2 linked regions of the Bremerella sp. P1 genome follow. The protein of the gene in region 1 binds, or shares a complex with, the protein of each later gene. Links are inferred from orthologs where the notes say so. Each region holds a gene or a part of one and is shown in the gene's direction. Other genes may lie near its edges.

Evidence for each region.
Region 2: the proteins of carB (region 1) and carA are in contact, whole or in part, in a solved structure (PDB 1KEE), measured with the Escherichia coli proteins. The link is inferred for Bremerella sp. P1 from one-to-one orthologs.

What each region holds. Positions count from the first base shown.
Region 1 is NZ_CP118164.1:3,059,215-3,067,728, reverse strand. Bases 1,934-5,766 are described here. They hold carB (carbamoyl-phosphate synthase large subunit), read left to right. Parts: upstream 1,934-2,290; coding sequence 2,291-5,566; downstream 5,567-5,766. Other genes in these bases: PSR63_RS12840 (ferredoxin family protein), read right to left, coding at 5,688-5,766. Outside these bases: PSR63_RS12855 (hypothetical protein), read right to left, coding at 1-284; argH (argininosuccinate lyase), read right to left, coding at 363-1,751; more of PSR63_RS12840, read right to left, coding at 5,767-5,963; PSR63_RS12835 (sigma-70 family RNA polymerase sigma factor), read left to right, coding at 6,085-7,497; PSR63_RS12830 (class I SAM-dependent methyltransferase), read left to right, coding at 7,521-8,300; PSR63_RS12825 (hypothetical protein), read right to left, coding at 8,297-8,514. UniProt on the Escherichia coli protein: Large subunit of the glutamine-dependent carbamoyl phosphate synthetase (CPSase).
Region 2 is NZ_CP118164.1:3,957,255-3,963,389, reverse strand. The notes cover bases 2,570-5,530. They hold carA (glutamine-hydrolyzing carbamoyl-phosphate synthase small subunit), read left to right. Parts: upstream 2,570-3,453; coding sequence 3,454-4,608; downstream 4,609-5,530. Other genes in these bases: PSR63_RS16625 (CPBP family intramembrane glutamic endopeptidase), read right to left, coding at 4,609-5,289; PSR63_RS16635 (hypothetical protein), read left to right, coding at 2,717-3,136; PSR63_RS16640 (aminotransferase class I/II-fold pyridoxal phosphate-dependent enzyme), read left to right, coding at 2,570-2,707. In the rest of the region: PSR63_RS16650 (hypothetical protein), read left to right, coding at 1-794; PSR63_RS16645 (OsmC family protein), read right to left, coding at 791-1,255; more of PSR63_RS16640, read left to right, coding at 1,457-2,569; ppdK (pyruvate, phosphate dikinase), read left to right, coding at 5,638-6,135. UniProt on the Escherichia coli protein: Small subunit of the glutamine-dependent carbamoyl phosphate synthetase (CPSase).

The sequences.
Region 1 (8,514 bases):
TTCTGCTGAGCGGCCAGAACCTCGTCTTCGGGAGGATCGTTCTGAATCAACTTATTCAGATAGGCTTTGGCCAAATCGGCACGGCCCAGATCGACCGAAAGAATGGCCGCATTGATCAACTGCTCAGCTGTGGTCGGGTTCGACTCTTTAATTGCTTGAATCGCCGCCGTGTCGACAGGTGCTTCGGGCGCGGGCTGTTCCGGTTGCTGTGCCAGTGCATCGGAAACGATGACCGAACCAACAAGGAGAGCGATCGTAAAAGCAAACTTAAGGAATCGTTGCATCTGATTTTCGCAAGGTTAGTGGGGATGGCATTCCGGATGAAAATGCCCATTCCTTGGCAAGGAAACAATCCTGAGCGGTCAGCTCAATTCTAATTGCTCCTTCCAGCGAACCACTTGCTTTTTCACCATGTCAGGCGAGGTTGAGCCATAACTTCGGAATGCAGCGACCGCTCGCTCCACTCCCAGGACGTCATAAACGGACTTATCCAATGAATCGTTAACGGCCGTAAAATCCTCGAGCGGCAATTCGGCCAGGCGACATCCCTTTTCCATCGCCGTAGCGACCAGGCTACCAATCTGATGATGGGCCGTTCGCTGGGGAGTCCCTTTACCAATCAGGTACTCCATCAGCGTGGTCGCATCGAGGAAGCCATCTTCCAGCCGCGAGTTGATCGAATCGGTGTTCAACTTGGCCCCTTCAACCATCGAAGCCGCCAGGTCGAGTGAGCGATGAACCGTATCAACCGAATCGAACAGCCGCTCTTTGTCTTCTTGCAGGTCTCGGTTGTAGGCCAGTGGCAGTCCCTTAATGAGGACCAGCAGCGACTGGAGGTTCCCAATAACGCGAGCCGTTTTTCCGCGAATGAGTTCGCACACGTCCGGGTTAATCTTCTGCGGCATGATCGAACTGCCGGTGCAGAACTGCTGCGGAACCTGAATGAATTTGAATTCGACGCTCGACCACAACACCCACTCGTCGGCCCAGACGCTCAGATGCTCGGCAATCATCGTCAGACAGAACGCGTACTCCACCAGGAAGTCACGATCGCTGGAGACGTCGATACTATTGGCGGCCACAGACTCGAATCCCAACCGCTTAGCTACATTTTCGCGATCGATCGGAATCGTCGTGCCGGCCAACGCGGCGGTGCCCAAGCTGCAGACGTTCACGCGGCGACGGCAATCGGCCAGACGCTCGCGATCGCGTTGGAATTTCTCGGTGTAAGCGAGCCAGTAGTGCGGGGCGAGCACGGGCTGGGCTCGCTGCATGTGCGTGTAGGCTGGCAGAATCACGTCCATATCCGCATCGCAGCGACCAACGAACGCGACCTGTAACTGCTTTAACAGTTGATCTGTTTCGTCGATGGAATCGCGAATCCACAGCCGTGCGTCGGTCGAAACCTGATCATTTCGACTACGACCGGTGTGCAGTTTTCGTCCCACATCCCCTAAGCGATCGACCAGTGCGCTTTCGATGTTCATATGAACGTCTTCCAGCTTCTCGTCGAACTCAAAATCACCGTTGTCGATCTCGCCCTTAATAAGTGCCAGCGCCGTCGTGATTTGTGCTGCCTCATCACTGGTCAGCACGCCCACATCGGCAAGCATCTCGGCGTGGGCGATCGAGCCACGGATGTCCTGGGCGTACAGTCGGTGGTCGAAGCTGATGCTTTCGGTGAACTTTTCGACCCGTGTGTCGACTGCGGAGTTAAAAACTCCACTTTGAGAGGGGCTGTTCCGCGACAAGGTTGCCTCAGAATTATGCAAGGACTGACGTGTATTAAGATTCGTAAACCACTTAAATGCTAAGTGGATCGGTAACCACTGTCAACGCGCCAGATTAGGGGCTGCGCAGTTATTAAGCATCGTACGAGACGAAATCGAATCCTTTGATCGATACAGCCGGAATGATGCGCGCAATCATGGGAAATTCGGATGCTTCTAGGCCATCCTGTTATTTCCCGCAAACTGTTACGCCAAGCCGATGCCCACGCTTCATGCACCACATGCCACGTTGTATCAACCCAAATTCGCCGGTTCTGCAAATTCGGTCTAAATCCCCAGCACGTAATTATGTTTCGGAAGAATAGCCCCCGCTCGCGATAACCTAGTGGATGCGGACGCGATTTGATCAGTCGCGCTTTTTTGAATGCCTTTAGCGCGCCCCTTGTTATCGCGTCGATCGTGCGGTTAAATTGGTGGGATTTTGCACTTCAAGTTCATGAAGACAGGGGTCACTACGCGCCTGTCACCGCCCTCACTTCAGCCCAGTACGAGAGCCCCCAGTGCCGCGACGCGACGATATCAAAAAGATCTTGATCATTGGTTCCGGTCCTATTGTGATCGGCCAGGCCTGCGAGTTCGACTATTCCGGCACCCAGGCCTGCAAAGCGCTTCGAGAAGAAGGTTACGAGGTGGTGTTGGTGAACTCCAACCCAGCCACCATCATGACCGATCCGGACACAGCTGATTCGACTTACATCGAACCGCTGACCGTCGACATCCTGGAAAAGATCATCGCCAAGGAAAAGCCATGTGCCTTGCTGCCCACCCTCGGTGGACAAACGGGTCTCAACTTGGCCATGGATCTCGACAAGCACGGAATCCTGGAAAAGCACGGCGTGGAAATGATCGGTGCCCGAGCCGATGTCATTGCCAAGGCCGAAGAGCGTGAACAATTCAAACAGGCGATGGGCAAGATTGGCCTGGACGTCTGCAAAGGGGCCACGGTCCATACGGTTGCCGAAGCTCGGGCCGTGCTGGAGGAAGTCGGCCTGCCGGCAGTCGTTCGCCCTAGCTTCACGATGGGTGGTTCTGGCTCCAGCATCGCCTACAACCGCGAAGAGTTCGATTCGCTGGTTCGCAACGGCCTCGATCAATCGCCGGTCACCGAAGTGCTAATCGAAGAATCGATCATCGGCTGGAAAGAGTACGAGATGGAAGTGATGCGTGATCGCGACGACAACGTCGTGATCATCTGCTCCATCGAAAACTTCGATCCGATGGGCGTTCATACCGGCGACAGTATCACCGTCGCCCCAGCCCAGACGCTGACCGACAAAGAATACCAGCGGATGCGTGACGCCTCGCTGGCCGTCATCCGTGAGATTGGCGTCGAGACCGGCGGCTCGAACATTCAGTTCGCATGCGATCCGAAGTCGGACCGGATGATCGTTATCGAGATGAACCCGCGCGTGAGCCGCAGCTCGGCGTTGGCTTCCAAGGCAACCGGCTTCCCGATCGCCAAGATCGCCGCCAAGCTGGCCGTCGGTTATCGCCTGCACGAACTGCCTAACGATATTACTCGCGAGACGATGGCCTGCTTCGAGCCATCGATCGACTACGTCGTTACCAAGATTCCTCGCTTCGCCTTCGAGAAGTTCCCCGAAGCCGACAGCACTCTGACGACCCAGATGAAGAGTGTCGGCGAAACGATGGCCATCGGCCGAACATTTAAGGAATCGTTCCAGAAGGCGTTGCGTGGCCTGGAAGTCGGTCGTTTCGGCTTCGGCTGCGATGGCAAGGACCTCTGGGGTACCGACGAACAGCCCACCGAAGACGAAATTCGCGCGAAGCTCGCCAAGCCCAATGCCGAACGTCCTTGGTTCATCCGCTACGCACTCAAGTCTGGGATGACGGTTGCCCAGCTGTATGAAATCACGGGCATCGACCCATGGTTCGGCGATCAGCTCATGCAGCTTGTCGAGTATGAAGACGAGCTGGCTTCGATTGGTTCGATCAGCGAGATCTCGGACACGAACCTCCTGAAGGCCAAACGCTGGGGCTTCTCGGACCGCCAACTGGCGACCCTGCTCAAGAGCAGCGAGATGGAAGTCCGCGGCGAACGAAAGAAGCGGGGCATTGCCGCGATCTACAAATCGGTCGATACGTGTGCCGCCGAATTTGAAGCGTACACGCCTTACTACTACTCGACCTACGAAATCGAGAACGAAGTCCCTGCGAAAGACCCGGAAAAGAAGCGGATCATGATTCTGGGTGGTGGTCCGAACCGAATCGGCCAGGGTATCGAGTTCGACTATTGCTGCTGCCATGCCTCGTTCGCTTTGAAGGAACTGGGCATCGAATCGGTGATGGTCAACAGCAACCCTGAAACGGTCAGTACCGACTACGACACGTCGGACCTGCTGTTCTTCGAGCCGCTGACAACCGAAGACGTCTTGAACATCTGCGACGTTGTTCAGCCGGATGGCGTGATCGTTCAGTTCGGCGGTCAAACGCCACTGAACCTGGCTCGCGGTCTGGCGAACGCTGGCGTGCCGATCATCGGTACGAGCGTGGATACGATCGATGCCGCCGAAGATCGTGAACAGTTCCAGCAACTGCTCAACCGTTTGAATCTGAAGCAGCCACCCAATGCGATCGCTCGCAACATGAGCCAGGCCCGCGCCGAAGCGGCCAAGGTTGGCTACCCGGCACTGGTTCGCCCCAGCTTCGTGCTCGGCGGCCGTGCGATGGAAATCTGCTACGACGACAAACAGTTCGAGCGTTTCGTTGCCGAAGCGTTCCTGGTCGCCCAAGGGCAGCCGGTGCTGATCGACAAGTTCCTCGAGGACGCGACCGAAGTCGACGTCGACTGCATCAGCGACGGCGAGAACGTGATCGTCTCTGGCGTGATGGAACACATCGAAGAAGCCGGCGTGCACAGTGGTGACTCGGCCTGTGTGATTCCTCCGTACAGCCTGCCAGGCCCGATCGTTCAGGAAATCCGCGAAGCGACCATCGCGATGGCGAAGTACCTGAAGGTTGTGGGCTTGATGAACGTCCAGTTCGCCGTGAAGCAAGAAGAGGGCGTTACCAACGTCTACGTGCTTGAAGTGAATCCACGTGCCAGCCGTACGGTGCCGTTCGTCGCCAAGGCGACGGGCATGCCGGTAGCCAAGATCGCCGCCAAGGTGATGACCGGCTGCACGCTTACCGAACTGGGTATCACAGGCGAACCGATCCCAGCTCACGTTTCGATCAAAGAGTCGGTCTTCCCATTCCGCAAGTTCGCTGGCGTCGACATCGTGCTCGGCCCTGAAATGCGATCGACCGGCGAAGTAATGGGGATCAGCGAACGGTTCAGCCTGGCGTTTGCCAAGTGCCAATTGGCCGCCGGCGTGGTGCTTCCACAACCGGAAGACGGCAAGATCTTTGTCAGTGTTTCGGGTCGTCACAAGGACCAGATCGCCGATATCTCGGCTCGCCTGCGAGACCTGGGTTACGAACTATTGGCCACCGACGGCACAGCCCGCCGACTGGAAGAAGCAGGCGTGCCTGCCCAGCGAATCAAAAAGCTGGCCGAAGGTCATCCGAACCTGTTGGACCTGATGATCGACGGCGCCGTTTCCTTGGTGATGAACACGCCTAACGGTAAGGGTGCCCGAACCGACGAAGGCCGCATCCGCGCCGCTGCCGTCCAACATGGCATCCCATGTATCACCACCATCCAAGCTGCCGAAGCCGCCACCAAGGCAATGGAAGCGTTGCGTCAAGAAGAAATGGAAGTCGAATCCCTGCAAGACCGCTTCAAGCAGGTCAAGATTCATCAGACGACGTAATGCCTGAGGTCACTTCTACCTTAGCTCTAAAGCCCCAGCAGGGCAGCCGAACATAAACCAGGGGTACGCACCCCTGGTTTGCGTTTGGCAACCAATTTAAGCACCAAAGTGTGTCTGAAATCTATTGGGCAAGTGGTGGCTTCTTAGTCACAATCGACGGCAACTTCGCCGCCATCTCTTCGTTGATCTGAATGAACTCCTGGCACTCATCCGGCACTGAATCTTCATGGAAGATCGCCGCGACAGGACATTCCGGCTCGCAGGCACCACATTCAGTGCAAGTTTCCGGGTTGATATACAGCATCGTTTCCCCCTCGTGAAAACAATCCGCGGGGCAAACGGTAACACAGTCGGCATACTTGCAACCGTCGCATAACGACGTAACCACAAAGGCCATGAGAACTTTCCTCGTGTTTTGGTGTCCTGATTCTTACGAGGAAGCATTCCTCGTCTAAGAGGTACATGCGTTTTCCTTTCGTGTTTGGTCACGACGCGAAGGGTTTTCAGAAAGTTTTCCCGTGTCCCAGGCAGAGCCCCAATCCGAACTAAGCTCCAGGGAATTGCTCGCGGGTTGGATCGCGAGGAGCCCTGGTGCGGCGGATCGTATCGTTTCGCGATATGCAGCACGTCTCTTGCCACTGATCCGGCAACAAATCTCGCAGAAGCTGCGAAGCCGGATCGATGCCGAGGACATCACACAATCGGCAATGGGCAGCTTCTTTCTTAGGGCAGCCGACGACCAATTTGTGCTAGAGCGATCGGGAGACCTCTGGAGATTGCTGGCCGCAATCTCTCTCAATAAGCTCCGCCGAAAAGTTGCCTGGCACTTGGCCGCGAAACGTTCCGTCGAGCGTGAGGAACTTCCGCTGCTTTCAAGCCCTGACGCGGCTCCCTCACATGAGGATGCCCTCGCGGTCTTAGAGATAGCCGATGAGATCTTTCAGGAACTACCCGACGAAGCAAAAACGGTGCTCAAGCTCACTTTGGCAGGGAATACGCCTGAGGAAATTGCCATCGAGCTGGGCAAATCTCCACGCACAGTCCGAAGGTGGCTACAGACGCTTCGTGAAACGCTGGAGCGAGAGCTCTCTCCGCCAACATTTCCCCAAGCAGATCCTCGAGCAACGCTATCCTGGGAAGACTATGTACTGAAACAGCACGTCGGTAGCGGCGGGTTCGGGAAGGTTTATCGGGCAATTGAGAAACGCCGCAACCGCACGGTGGCTATCAAAGCACTCCACAAACGCCATCAGAAAGATCCGTCTGCGGTCGAGCACTTCATCCAGGAATCGATCTTGTTGGGCAAGATCCATCACCCGTGTGTTGTCGGCATCCACGGGCTCGGGCAATACCCAGGCGGAGGCTACTTTCTGGCGCTCGATTGGGTCGAAGGTGAGGACCTGCAGCAGATCATCGATCGGCAGCCCCTAAGCAGTAGCGAAGCGATTCGCGTCATCCTCCAAGTTGCGTTTGGCATCCAAGCCGCTCACGAGGCAAACATCATTCACGGAGACCTGAAGCCGGGGAACATTCTCCTTTCGAGAAGTGGAACGGTTCAGGTCTCTGACTTTGGATTCGCCGCGTTGCGATCGGATCGACGTGCCATTCACAGGATTCGTGGCGGGACCATCGCGTATCTTGCGCCGGAACAACTTCGTAATGCATCGATTGATAACACGATCGACATCTATGGGCTGGGTGGACTGCTGTACGCACTGCTTACTGGCAAACCTCCTCGCAGCGGCTCCCCTGACCAAATACTGAGGCAGCTTGAGAATAACTCGCCATCGGTGCATCCCTCCTCCGTTCGCCCAGATTTGAATATCGTTCCCGAATTCGATGAGCTTATTATGCGGTGCCTCGACCCCAATCCTGCTCGTCGATTTCGCGATATTCTCACATTTCTCAATGCCGTCGACCGCATTCATTGACGACTACTACAAGGCACATACCCATGGACGTTCTCAAGCACAATCGTGATGCGTGGAATCGACTCGTCGTGGAGCACGACCGGTGGACGGTCCCTGTTTCCAGCGAAAAGATCGCTCAGGCCAGGGCAGGGGAGTGGTCGCTGGGGCTTACGCCGACCAAGCGCGTTCCGCGGCACTGGTTTCCGGAGGATCTCTCCGGCGTGAAGATCTTGTGCCTGGCTTCGGGCGGTGGACAGCAAGGGCCGACCCTTTCTGCTGCCGGGGCGGATGTGACGGTGTACGACAACTCGCCCAATCAGCTTGCCCAGGACCGTTTCGTCGCCGAACGCGACGGGCTTTCGCTCACGACCGAACAGGGAGACATGGCCGATCTTGCGGTGTTCGCCGATGATTCGTTTGATCTGATCTTTCACCCCTGCTCGAACTGCTTTGCCGAGAATATCCTGCCGGTATGGAAGGAAGCCTACCGCGTCCTAAGACCAGGCGGAACGCTTCTAGCAGGGATCTGCAATCCGGTGCGATTCATCTTCGACGTCGCTGCCGAGGAAGATCGAGGCGAACTGGTCGTCCGCCACAACATTCCCTATGCAGACGTAACCCACCTGAATCCTGACGAACTCGACAAGATACTGAAGACACAACCGCTGATGTTTGGACACACGCTGGAAGACCAACTTGGGGGTCAGATGCAGGCCGGGTTTCATCTCATCGAACTTTATGAAGATCGTTGGGACGAGAGTGATTTGATTTCCCGCTACCTCAGCTCTTTTGTGTCGACACGAGCCCTCAAGCCAGAGCATTAATCAAGCCGGGGCAGGGGAACCGCCTTTTGCGTTTGCTCCTGCATTAGCGTCCTGACCGAGGCGTAGGCCAGTTCCCAGTGACCGTCGCTGGCCTGCTGGGCGATTCCCTTCAACCAGGCTGCTTCCTGGGTTTCCAGTTCACCGTCTTCGGTCGACTGATCGATCATCTGTGTGATCTTCGCGACCTTTGCTTCATTCTTTCCATTGCAGGCCG
Region 2 (6,135 bases), 900 kb from region 1 along the record:
CGGCCGTGCAGAAATACAACCTCTCACGAGATCGTCACGTCTGGTGGATCTGGGTTTACCTGGGGGATCCACCGAAACGATTCACCAATTATCGTGGCGGAGGTAACTCAATCGACGGTGGCTGGGCGATGTGTAACTACACCAATCTTCCTGGCGAACTCGACCCTAAGCTGCCTATCGCAGGCGGGTTCCACCAAGACTTAACGCTGAAGGCTTGTATCCATGAACTTGGCCATGGCTTTGGCTTGCCGCACCTCGGCCCCATATCGCGCGATCGCCGTGGAAATACCCTGATGGGCCCACAAACGAAGGTCTATCACAACAAGGTCGATGCCCACGAAAAAGATGTCTACGTGTGTGACGCCACGGCAGCCATGCTTTGGAAGCATCCGATCTTCTCAGGCAGCGTGGCCAAGCGACAGCAGATGCCCAAGTTCGAGATGACCTCGTGCGAAGGAGAGTTCAATCGCAGTGGACGCTATCTGGAAATCACCGGCGAAATCCAATCCGACATCCCCGCGCACAGTGTGGTGGTCATCGAGGAGGCTCCCGACGGAGGAAGCACCTACTTCCGAAAGTCATTTGCCGGCAAGGTCGATGAGAACGGCAGGTTCCGCGTCAAAGTAACCGAACTCGAACGAGAGGCCGGAGACCTACGAATCCTTTTCTGCTTCGAGAACGGAGTAAATACCGGCGATGGCAAGGGACATGGAAGCCAAAGCGGGCTCACCAAACCATTTCGCGTCACGCGACGCGGTGTCGAGTTGGTCGAATCGACCGGAATCGGAAACTAGACTCTTGGCGCGATACGAATCTCGGATTTCACGGAATTGGCGATGAAGCACAGTTCGTGAGCCTCCTTGTGCAATGTGCTGATCTCATCAGCCGTCGGCTGGCTTTCCCCGCCAAAAACGACTTTAGGCCGAAGCGTGACCACTGACATGGCTGTCCTCCCCTCCTTGTTCTTGTCCATCTTACCGGTTGGCTTATCGTCGTAGCTGTCGACCAACCACTGATGCTTTGCTGCCATGGCCAAGAACCACAGCATGTGACAGCTTGCAAGGGCCGCCACGAAGGCCTCTTCTGGATCGACGCAGCGTGGATCGGACATGGGCGGGGGTAGAACGTGGGGCGAAGAGGATGCCGCGATCTCTGTTCCTCCATCAAATTTCCACGTATGACCCCGACGATATTTCTTGTCGAGAAAGTTTTGATCCCCACGTTCCCAATGTACGTTCGCCGAGTAGTTTTCCATCGCTACCTCCTGCGGGCTTAGATTCTGACCTCAAACCGTGAACTCTTCTCACTTTCCGTTGTCCAATGTGGGCAACCTGTCCCAACGAGAGCACGTCTCGCCTTGGCTTGGTCGCTTGACGATTTTAGAATAAGCGTGCCGGTTCCTCATGCGAATTCTGGCAAATTTAACCTTCCACCACTTTGCCGAAACACGACATCTATGTCCGATTCCGCTCATACCAACGACGACCAACAAGATCCTCCGTTCGAGGTTCAGTTCGCGCAGCGTGTCTATCGCCTACCTCCGTACATGTTTGGGCGAATCAACGCCTTGCTGTATGAAAAGCGGGTCGCCGGAAACGACGTGATCGATATGGGCATGGGTAATCCGTCCGACCCGCCCGCCGACTACGTCATGGATAAGATGTGCGAAGCGGTCAAGGATGTTCGCAACCACGGATATAGCAAGTCCAATGGTATTCGCAACTTGCGCCGAGAAGTCGCCGCGAAATACCTCAAGAAGTATGGCGTTCGGTTGGATCCGGAATCGGAAGTGATGGTCTGCTTGGGGTCTAAGGAAGGCTTTTCCCATATGTGCCTGGCCATGATGGGGCCTGGCGATACGGCAATTGTCCCGGCACCCTACTTCCCCGTACATACTTACGCTGTTGCGTTGGCATCGGGAAATGTCATTTCCCTGGACGTTGCCAACAGCGAGAAGTTCCTCTCGAACATCGCTTATACCTGCGAGCACCTCTATCCGAAGCCCAAGCTTCTGATCATTTGCTATCCACATAATCCCTCGACGGTCACCGTTGAGCCTGAGTTCTTTGTGGACGTGGTGAAGATTGCCAAGAAGTACGGCCTGATGGTGATCAGCGACTTCGCCTACGCCGATGTCGCGTTCGATGGCTACAAGCCTCCTAGCTTTCTCTCGGCCCCAGGTGCCAGCGACGTGGGTGTTGAATTCACCACGATGAGCAAAGGCTACAACATGGCTGGCTGGCGCGTCGGATATTGTGCTGGCAATAAAGAGATGATCCGCGGTCTGGGCACCATCAAGGGCTACTACGACTACGGCATGTTCCAAGCTATCCAAATTGCCTCGATCATCGCCCTACGCGAAGGCGATGCCGCTGTCGAAGCTCAAAGCCAGATCTATCAAAGCCGCCGAGACGCCCTGGTCGATGGCTTGGTTCGACTTGGCTGGGATGTTACACCGCCCCGTGCTGGCATGTTTGTCTGGGCAAAAATCCCGGACGAATGGCAAAAACGCATGAGCACGATGGATTTTGCTATGATGCTGCTCGAAAAAGGGGACGTTGCTGTCAGTCCCGGTAGTGGTTTCGGACCAAGTGGCGAAGGCTATCTGCGACTTAGCCTGGTTGAGAATGAAAACCGACTTCGCCAAGCTGTCCGTCAGATCAAGGGCTGCCTGAAAGAGGCCGAAGCCGAGTCCATCACAGCCTAGGTTTGTCCTGTGACTGATCCGAAGCAGTTCGAGATCGAACTTGTCCACCAATCGCAAGAACCGTGTGTGGGCAAGTTCTTGCTATCCTCAGGCGAAGACGATCCACGCCGCTGCGTCCTTACGCTGGAATGCCCGATGGGTAAATTTCAGGCTTCAGATTGGAATTACTTCGATGCCCTGTGTCTGATTCGCGAGGAGTTAGAGCCCTCTGGGTGGCGGCCTCGTTGCTTTGGCGCTTGCGAAAACGTCTATCCGTCCAATATGTGCCGCGATATGGGAAGAGGCATGGTCGCCTACCAAAATGAAATTGGCCGTGCGGCGGAAGAAGAACACTTGGTAGAAACGTTCGCAACCAGTTCTGAGATCGAGCCCGCCTCTGTGGACGAGCAGCGGGCCTTTTTCCAACTTTGGCGGTCTTCGCCGAGATAAATCTCCCGTAGCAAACTACGGAATCCCCCAGAGCATGACTCTAGCCCCTGTACGGAAGAGTTTCTGGGCCTATAATAGCGGAAATTTGCCCACAGCCAGGGTCTACACCTACGTAAAAAAAGGAAAGCACCTGCTCGCCGAAACAAGTGCTTTCCCAAAGGCTGTCCAAACTTTCGCTTGGAGACCCACAGCCGTACTCCTTGGTATCGGGCCCATCTTCGGGAAGACTTTAGTCGCGTCAACGAGCGGCTCAGTTTCCTTCTCGAAAATGTCCTTGGTCGTCCCCCGCGAACCCAGAAAAAAGAATAAGAGTCGACATGTCGCAGCCCGCCAAACTTGCTCTGGAAGATGGAACCGTATTCACTGGCACCGCATTCGGAGCCATCGGCGAAGTCGCTGGCGAAGCCTGTTTTAATACCTCGATGACAGGCTATCAGGAGATCCTGACCGACCCGAGCTATCGCGGTCAAATCCTGACCATGACCTATCCGCAGATTGGCAACTATGGAGTCAATGCGGAAGACATGGAAAGTGCCAAGATTCACATGGCAGGCTTCATCGTCCGCGAAGCGAGCCGCACCGTCAGCAACTTCCGCTCGGAAGGATCGCTCGACGAATTCCTGAAGAAAAACAATGTCGTGGGCATGGCCAATATCGATACGCGTGCTCTCGTACGTCGGCTTCGATCTCACGGCTCGATGAAAGCAGTGCTTTCCAGCGTAGATCTGGATGATGCTTCGCTCGTCGAGAAAGCAAAAGCCAGCGCCGGGCTAGTCGGTCGTAATCTCGTCCAGGAAGTCCTTCCCGAGCAGCAAAAGATGTGGGAAGAAGACCTCAGCCCCTGGATCAAGATGGGAGATCGCAACCGTGCCCTCACCAGTCGCAAAGAGCAAGACTTGCACGTAGTGGCACTCGACTACGGCATGAAGTGGAATATTCCCCGGCACCTGCGTGATCTGGGCTGCAAGGTCACCGTGCTTCCTGGGACCGCATCGGCCGAAGAAGTTCTCAGCCACGATCCCGATGGCATCTTTCTCTCCAACGGTCCTGGCGACCCTGAGCCATTGACTGGCCCAGTCGAAACGATTCAGGGCCTTTTGGGCAAGAAGCCTATTTTCGGCATCTGCCTGGGACATCAACTGCTGTCACTGGCCTGCGGTGCCAAGACCTTCAAGTTGAAGTTCGGCCACCGGGGTGCGAATCAGCCGGTGCTCGACCTGGAAACCGACAAGGTCGAAATCACCTCGCAGAACCACGGCTTCGCTGTTGAGGAAAACACGCTTCCCGATTGCCTGGAAATTACCCACCGCAATCTAAACGACAACACCGTCGCCGGGGTGAAGCACAAAGAGCTGCCAGCATTCAGCGTTCAGTATCACCCAGAAGCGTCCGCAGGTCCGCATGATAGCGAATACCTGTTTCTCCGCTTCCGCGAAGCTATGGACGAACGCAAGGGTGCTGCAACCGCCTAGTCAGTCCGCGGAGCCTACTTCATCCAGTTCTGGTGCGTACTTTTTCATGTACGCCAGGGCAAACCAGTCATAAAGCGTATGGATGACGATTGGGACGATGATATCACCGGTGTAGTAGAACCAAAGCCCTAGGTAGGCTCCCATGACGGCACTAATGATGAAGTATTCCCTGGTCACATAGTGCACCAGGCCAAACATCAGGCTGGTCAGTAGAATCGGCACGGCAGGTCCTGCACCTGGCCCCATCAGCTCGTGAAGGTAGGTCTGAATGACTCCGCGGAAGAGCGCTTCTTCCCCAAGCCCTGCCGCCAAGCTAATCATACCCAGTTCAAGCAGCGTCGCTTCTCGAAATAACGGAACGATCTGGCGGTCCATATAATCTTGAAGATCGTTGATCGACTGGATGTTGACGTACTGCAAGGCCATGAATGCGGCCAACAGTGGTAGCGTCGCCAGGGCCCCCAGCCCGATTGCCCCGAGGACTGCCGCGGCACTTCCGGTATCCCAACTGGCACTGATCCAGGGGGCCACATCGACCAGCCACCCCAGCCCTACGGCCACAAACGCCAGCGCCGACTCAAAAAGGACCGCAGTGCGAATAAACCCCTCGGCTCGCTCCCGAGCGGTCATTTCCGGGCCAAAAGGATCTTCGTAGTCGTAGTCGTCTTCGTCGTCAAACACGGAGGTTCGCTGTCGCTTTCAGTTGGTTCCAAGCCATGGCGGGGAGGCATCTTAACAGAATCGTAACGCCCTGCCCTCTGGGATCCATTGTCTTGTTTCTGCTGCGATGCGCCAAACGGCTTGTGAGCCCAAATCGGGATGATTCCGAAAATCCCGATTTGCTAAACGGCGTAAGATGAGGGCTGGTTGACGCTTGCTTGCATTCTCAAGTAAACTTTCCTGCTTATATTCGCATGAAATGCGGCCCTTCTGTACATAACTGGCGGGAAGACCCTGCGAGTTGCCGCCGAAGGGACACCCCTTACCGAACAACACTCCAGCGTTTGCGACATTCAAAGGTTTCCAAACATGGCCAAGAAAACGGCAAAGAAATCCAAGCCCTCGAAGATGGTGTACTACTTCGGCAAGTCCAAGACCGAAGGCAAAGGGGTCAGCAAGGATCTCCTCGGCGGTAAAGGTCTGAACCTGGCCGAAATGACCGCGATTGGCCTGCCGGTGCCTCCTGGCATGACCATCACCACGCAAGTTTGTGCCGACTACTACAAGAACGGCAAGAAGCTGCCTAAGGGTTTGATGGACGAAGTCCACGACGCCATCGCCTCGTTGGAAAAAGAGCTGAGCAAGAAGTTCGGCGACAATAAGAACCCGCTGCTCGTTTCGGTCCGCTCCGGTGCTGCCGTTTCGATGCCGGGTATGATGAACACCATTCTGAACCTCGGTCTGACCGATGAATCGGTTGTTGGTCTGGCCAACGCGACCAGCAACGAACGGTTCGCGTACGACGCCTACCGCCGCTTGATCGACATGTTCGGCGACGTCGTGATGGAAGTTGATCGTGAGCACTTC